One region of the Prevotella rectalis genome, then DNA from elsewhere that is predicted to be linked to it. Evidence: riboswitches for the same ligand, from Rfam matches in the RefSeq annotation. Region 1 holds a riboswitch; the other holds the start of a gene.
The links. Region 1 has a riboswitch for cobalamin ahead of E0E16_RS07205 (hypothetical protein). Riboswitches for the same ligand answer to the same signal wherever they lie in the genome.
Positions count from the first base shown of each region.

Region 1 (3,828 bases):
TGGCAAAATCGGTCAATCTTCCCGTGTTGCTCATCGGACATATTAATAAGGAGGGGTCGATAGCCGGTCCGAAGGTGTTGGAGCACATCGTGGACACCGTCATACAGTTCGAGGGCGACCGACATCATCTCTATCGCATTCTGCGAAGCATCAAGAACCGATTTGGTTCCACTTCCGAACTGGGCATCTATGAGATGCGGCAGGACGGACTGCGACCGGTGGAAAATCCGTCGGAGCTGCTTCTCACCGAAGCGCGCCGCGACTTGTCGGGCATTGCCGTGTCGAGTGCCATCGAGGGGATGCGCCCCTTTCTTGTGGAGACGCAGGCTTTGGTTTCCACGGCTGCCTACGGCACGCCCCAACGTTCGGCAACGGGGTTCGACCAACGCCGTCTGAACATGTTGCTTGCCGTATTGGAAAAACGGGTGGGCTTCAAATTGGCTCAGAAAGACGTGTTTCTCAACATTGCCGGCGGACTGCGCATCACCGACACGGCAATGGACTTGAGCGTCATAGCCGCCGTGTTGTCCTCGAATGTCGATACACCCATCGATGCAAGTTGGTGCATGGCGGGCGAGGTGGGGCTGAGTGGCGAGGTGCGCCCCGTGAACCGCATGGAACAACGCATAGCCGAAGCCGGAAAATTGGGCTTCGGGCACATCATCATTCCCGGAAACAACGCCTCGGGACTTCCCTCCGACAAGACCATAACTCTCCACCCCGTTGCGAAAGTGGAGGAAGCTCTGCGCCTGCTCTTTGGTTGAACATCGCAAAGCCATGCCGGCATGTCGGCATGGCTCTTTCGCGACTTACCTCATAAAATCTCGTGGCGGTTGATACGCCGAAACCTGCCAACGTCTGCGCACGCGCCATGTTGCCACGACAAGGCAAACGCGTGGCGTAAGTCAAGACGCGGGGAAGCAATTCGTCAGCAACCGCTGCCGTCCAGACCGCACGATGCGCCTTCCTCGGGCATGGGTTCCAATCCCACTTCGACAGATTGCAACGTTACGCTGCCGTCCTCTCGCACGTAACAGGGGATGCCCACGTCGCCCACTTTCCTCGCTTCGGCGAAAGCCGGGTGAGCGTCGCGCAGTCGCAAAAACTCCTTTAGGTTTCTCACGTGTGCGCCAATGTCCACAATCTCGAAATTCGCGTTGCCCTCCACTTGTTTCTCCACGTGGGAGCAGTGCGGACAAGTCGGCATGACATACATCTTTATCATTTTCTTTTCCTTTCTTTTTTTTATTCTTCGGACAAGCGATGGTTCGGTTTTCGCCAAAGTCTTTCCTTTCCTCCCCTGCCCTTTTGTTTTCTAATTGAGCAATCCGCGCACAATGCCCGCCAACGTCTTGCCGTCCGCCATGGGGAGTTGTGCCTTCACCTCTTTTATGATAATTCCCATGTTTGCCTCGGGACGTGCCTCAATGACCGATTTTGCGCAAGCCGTGAGCTCCTCCTCCGTGGGCACGGCAGGCAGAAACCCGCTGATGATGTCGAGTTCCTTGCGTTCCTTCTCTGCCAGTTCCGGTCGGTTCGCTTTGTTGTATTGTGCAATGGCATCTTGGCGTTGCGCCACCATTTTCTTCAGAATGGCGAACTCCTTTTCTTCGTCCATCTCTTTTCCTGCCCCCTCTTTGGAAGTGTTATACTTGAGAAACTCTGTCTTGATTAGTCGGAGCACGTCTCTCTTGTCATTTTCATGAGCTTTCATCGCATTGCGAATCAACTCGTCAATCTGTGCGTGAATCATATCTTTTTTGTTATATATATATGGTTTATAATTTCCATTTGTCCCTTCCGTGCACTTTTCGGAAGCATCATGAAAGATATAGCAATATCTGTACCAATCATTCGCGTGGCGAAATTATGACAAAACCATCGAAAGCATCCACCGGTCGGCAATACGTATGCAGGCATTGAACAGGCGTTGCAAAACATTTCACAACCATTTTTTCTTCCATTGCAACGGATGGGACAAAGTTTGCCAAACCATTTCGCGACACAATGACGAAGTGGGAACGAGAGGAAAAAATTTTACACATTAAAGGAAATTGTGAGGATTGCAAGCCATTGAAATACAAGCGTTTGGAAATCATGTTCCAAAAGCTCACCTTTTGCAATGCGAAAGCTCACCTTTTGTTCTCCATTTGCTCACCTTTTACCATCCAAAAGCTCAGCCTTCAAGTTTCGGTAGGATATATTCTTTTACAAAATCCGTGTGCGCAGGCAGGTTTTCGCCCGTGGTTCAAAAGCGAAAAACACCCTTTTTTTGTGTTTTAGTGATGCCCAGCAAAGAAACGCTTGTAACAAATACACACTTTTTTCATTTTTTTTCTGTTTTCTCTTTGTGGTTCAAAAAATATTCTTACCTTTGCAACGAATTTGGTTCGCGACAGCGATTAAAAGGGAATTGGGTGTGAATCCCAAACAGTCCGGCTGCTGTGAGTTGTCTTTGTGGGCACAAACCATAACCACTGAACAAGGTTCGGGAAGGGGTTTGTGAGCAGACAACAAAGTCAGAAGACCTGCCTTATTTCATTCCGCTTCACGAAAAGCCTCCGGGGTTAGGCTGAGAAGTTAGAAATCAACATACATCAATACCCATAACGAAAATGGCAGGCTGCCGTTGTTCGTTGATATTGCTTGTGTGGATTGTCCTTTCGCGACAAAGAACGCACCCAACGATCTTGGGAGGGGCAGCCGAACACAAGAATGAAAAAAACGAAGCATGAAGCCTATATATAATGGTATGAACCAAAGACCACATCTGTTTTTGCCAACGATGCTGCGCATCGGCGGATGGATTGTCCTCGCGACGAAAGCAACGGCAGAGAGCCGACTTGCCCCCTTCAGCAAACAAGAAGTGGGAAGCGGGAAATCATCGGTCGAAGATGGCGCGCTCACCACACGGCTGAAGAGCAACACCGGGAAATTCGGATTCACAACCAACAACACGCACAACCAAGTGGCACTCGCCACCTTATATTATAGCAAGGATTCCAATACTTTTTCAACCACAAAAAAACTCGGAGAGGCGGACGTAACCAACAACGCCTTTGAAATTACCACTACTGAACCCCTCGCACTCGTTGAGGGAAACAACCTCTTCCGGTTGGCTTGCGACACAGAAGAGAACGTTGCCGACGGACAAAAAATCGACGCCACGCTGACGCTCGTTCAGCTCAGCGATGGCGTCCATGCCGCGGAAACGGAAGAAAACCCGGAGGGCTGCCGCACGATGAAGACCATCATCGTGGCAAGTGTAAACCTTGAGAACGGAAACACCATCGTGAAGAATGTTACCCAAGGCAGCAAGGTGAGCCTTTACACCACATCAGAAGTATTAGTAAATAAGTATATTGTAGATGTTAATCATGCTGTACAATTTCCGTGTACAGCGTAAGGTATTTTCATATCGAAGATTGATTCAGGAAAAAAGAATTATGAGTAAAAGTATTGTTGTGAAATAATACAAATCTTTAATTCCTCTTTTCAACAAAAGCCGGGCATCGCGATGACGCCCGGCTTTTTCCGTTTCATGTCCGCACAGGCAACGCTCCCTGCTTTGCGGACGATGTTTTCTCCACACGACACATTCCCAGCCCCGGCGCGTATAATAATCCCGCCTGTCTTGCAATAAATCGGGATGCCACTCGTTATCAATGAGAATTATGCAGTGGACAGATCACATACGACGCATCAAGATCGGGCTGGTGGTGATGGCAATTGTCATCGCGGTGGCATCATTGGCGGCATCGAGTTTGCTCACGAAGGACTTGGCACAGCAAGAGCGCAGCCGGATGGAGGTATGGGCGGAGGCAATGC
Region 1 covers NZ_LR027821.1:17,863-21,690, forward strand. Annotated here, with positions in the region: gene radA (DNA repair protein RadA) at 1-764, shown strand, start outside; gene E0E16_RS07195 (glutaredoxin) at 929-1,225, opposite strand; gene E0E16_RS07200 (GatB/YqeY domain-containing protein) at 1,316-1,753, opposite strand; cobalamin riboswitch at 2,370-2,550, shown strand; gene E0E16_RS07205 (hypothetical protein) at 2,732-3,406, shown strand; gene E0E16_RS07210 (sensor histidine kinase) at 3,675-3,828, shown strand, end outside.

Region 2 (3,828 bases), on a different contig from region 1:
GTGAAAAGCCGAAAAGTTGCATTCGACATTTGGCGGATACGCTTCAAAAGATTAACGCTTACTGAACTGGAAGTGAGCACGTGCCTTGGGCTGACCCGGTTTCTTGCGCTCAACCGTGCGACTGTCGCGTGTCAAGAATCCATGATCTTTCAAGTTCTTCTTATCCTCCGGGTTAATCTCCACAAGTGCGCGGGCAATGGCGAGGCGAAGTGCCTGACTCTGACCGGTAAAACCGCCACCATAGAGATTTGCCTTTATATCGTACTGACCTTCTACACCGAGCAACTGCAAGGGCTGTTTCACAACGTATTGCAGAATAGCCGATGGGAAGAATTCCGTTAAATCTTTCTTATTGATTATAATTTTGCCGGTACCTTCAGAGAGGTAAATACGAGCTACAGAGCTCTTACGGCGTCCAACTGTATTAATAACTTCCATCTTTACCTTTTATTTATACTGGTTAATATCAATCGACTGTGGCTTCTGTGCCTCAAGTCCGTTGAGTTCGGAGCCTTCAATCACATAAAGGTTGTCCAACAAATGGCGACCGAGACGTCCCTTTGGCAACATACCCTTAACGGTGTGACGAAGCATTTTATCCACACCACCTTTGCGAGTGCGAAGTTGGGCGGGCGTATTGAAGCGCTGACCGCCGGGATAACCGGTATAACGAGTGTAAAGTTTATCCGTTTCTTTCATGCCGGAGAAAACTACTTTTTCCGCGTTGATAATGATTACATTGTCTCCGCAATCCACATGCGGAGTAAAACTTGGCTTGTACTTTCCGCGAAGCAGCTTGGCTACCTTAGAGCAGAGACGACCTACGATTTGGTCGGTAGCATCAACTACAACCCACTCTTTCTTGGCTGTTTCCTTGTTTACGGAAATAGTCTTGTAACTTAAAGTGTCCATTTCTAAATTTAAATTTTTACTACTAAAAAACGTTTTTGTTTGTTGCGCGGACGATTCTCTAACCGTGCGGCTCGGCCAAAAGCCATCACTATTAACACACCCACGCTGAGGGCTCTAAGAACGCCCTCGGAAATAATCGGTCTGCAAAATTACTCATTTTATATACCAGAATCCATAACATCAGGGATTAATTCTATATATTTATCATTATTTAACATAAACATCATTTTTTAACTATTCTCAACAGGCATAACATTATCATATAAAACAACTATCCGGCACATTTACCACCGACATCCCACGTCGTAATTTTGTCTATCATGAGCCGATGGAAAACGCTACGTGAGCAATAGGTCAGCAATGACGATGCAAAAGCTAACCTTTTGGCACTCGTTTGATGACCAAATGGAGTCCAAAAGCTAACCTTTTGAAAAGCAGTTGCTAACATACTGGTTTACAATCAATTACAAACCGTGTTTCAAAACCTTGTTTTTCTATTCGTTTTATCGCCAAAAGCAGCGTAGAGCGATACTACAATCCAACCATCGAGAACAGGCATCCGCTACCCTCCTCATGATTTTGCAAGACACAGAAAAATGAGCCTACATTTCAAAATGTCCTCGTTATTTTTCCGCATTTACTTGATATTTATTACCTTTGCACCTGTGAATGAACCGCAACAAGCATAAAGATGCCACGAGCTATGCGGTTAAAGGGAATCCGGTGTGAATCCGGAATAGTGCCTGCTGCTGTAAGTCCTAATTATTATCGCTGCACAAAGCCATTGATTGCACCAACAACTGAGAAGGAGCAGAGAGATAGGGATAAGTCAGAATACCTGTTCACCAATCAAGAAAGCTGCCGCGGGTTTCGGTTAGAGCAACAGCAAATAGTATTTTCACTAACAATTTCTGTTTCTTTATTTGACTACTTGTAGTACGCTTTGATTTTGCCACAGCTGAAATTCGCACTCACACCTCGCGGAAGTACAGTTTGTCGCATTCAATTAAGAATATATATATGTATAGAAGAGGTCTTTTACTGATTATTTTTTTTAGTATCGCATTAGGAGGAATTGCTCAAAACGAGATCAAGACAAAGAGTAAATTGGACAGCCTTCATCACTTGGAGGAGGTTACCATTGTCGCCAATTATGTGCAAAAAACAGTCGTTCCATCGCAGCAACTTAACGGAAAGGAATTGCGCAACATGAACTCTCTAAATGTTGCTGACGCCTTACGCTATTTCTCTGGTGTACAGTTGAAAGACTATGGCGGTGTCGGTGGTATCAAAACCATCAACATCCGAAGCATGGGCACCAACCACATGGGAATATCCTACGACGGCATTCAACTGGGAAATGCGCAGAACGGACAGATAGACTTGGGGCAATTCTCACTCGACAATATAGAGTCCATCTCGCTCTATAACGGTCAGAAAAGCGACATACTACAAGCAGCTAAAGATTTCGGTTCGGCTGGTTCTGTGTATATACGAACAAGAGTTCCGGTGTTTGCCCACAAAGAGAGCTATCATGCACGGGGAACCATACGCATAGGTTCATCTGACCTCATCAATCCTTCGGCACTCGTAGAGCTTAAGCTCAACGAGAGGCTGAATGCTCAGCTCAGTACGGAGTGGATAAACGCAAGCGGCAAATACAAGTTTCGCTATCGCCGCGTAAATCCTGCTGGCGAATTGGCCTACGACACCACCGCAATACGACAAAACGGAGACATCAACGCTACTCGTCTGGAACTCAACCTGAACGGACGTACCAACCATGGCGACTGGCATGCGAAACTATATAACTACAACTCCGAACGTGGAGTTCCCGGTGCAATTGTAAACAATGTTTGGCGCAGAGGCGAGCGCATTTGGGACACCAACTCATTCGCACAATTCAGCTTCAACCATACCATCAATAAATTTACAACACTGAACCAAGGGAAATACTCATTCTATCGTACCCACTACGTAAACAACGATGACAAACAGATAAAGATAGACAACCTCTACAAACAGCGGGAAGTTTACTTTTCGTCAGCCAACATGTATTCTTTCCTTCCGGAGCTGAAAGCCTCTGCCAGCTATGACTTCCAATGGAACTCGCTCGATGCGAACGTTTATGGTTTTGCGAAACCTACCAGACAAACCCACATGCTGTCATTGGCAGCAGCCTATCATTTAGATTGGATAAAATTACAGGCAAGCGGTTTGGCGACTTATATCCACGATGCACTCGACGGTCAGGAAGCTCCAAGCGATAAATTTGTGTTCACACCTGCCGTGATTATGGCCATCCACCCATTCAAGTCGAAGGATTTCTCTTTCCGTCTGTTCTACAAGAAAAGTTTCCGTATGCCCACATTCAACGACCTTTATTATGCTGACATGGGAAACTCTAAACTGAACCCCGAACACGTAACCCAATACAATGTAGGAATGCTCTACGAGCACCAGTCGCCGGAACGATTCTTCACCAATCTTCGTTTCAGCGTTGATGCGTATTATAATAAGGTGAAAGACAAAATCGTGGCTTATCCCAAAGGGCAACAGTTCCGTTGGACAATGCTGAACCTTGGCGAGGTGGAAATCAAAGGTATTGACGCTTCTGCCCAAGCAACTATCAATCCCATCAAAGACCTTTATCTCACGCTGCGCACCCAATACACCTACCAACATGCAATCGATGTCACCAATCCCGCTGACAACTATTACCGGGACCAGATTCCTTATATTCCACACCATTCGGGTAGTGCCATCTTCAATGCAGAGTACAAAGGTTGGAACTTGAACTATAGTTTCATTTATGTGGGCGAACGCTACAACCAGCAAGAAAACATTCGCTACAATTACACACAACCGTGGTACACAAGCGATGTATCTCTTTCAAAGACTTTCAGAATAAGGAAC
Region 2 covers NZ_LR027822.1:384,256-388,083, forward strand. Annotated here, with positions in the region: gene rpsI (30S ribosomal protein S9) at 52-438, opposite strand; gene rplM (50S ribosomal protein L13) at 448-912, opposite strand; cobalamin riboswitch at 1,563-1,772, shown strand; gene E0E16_RS09975 (TonB-dependent receptor plug domain-containing protein) at 1,933-3,828, shown strand, end outside.
Region 2: linked by a shared signal. The riboswitch ahead of E0E16_RS09975 (TonB-dependent receptor plug domain-containing protein) and the one ahead of E0E16_RS07205 (hypothetical protein) in region 1 are both predicted to bind cobalamin.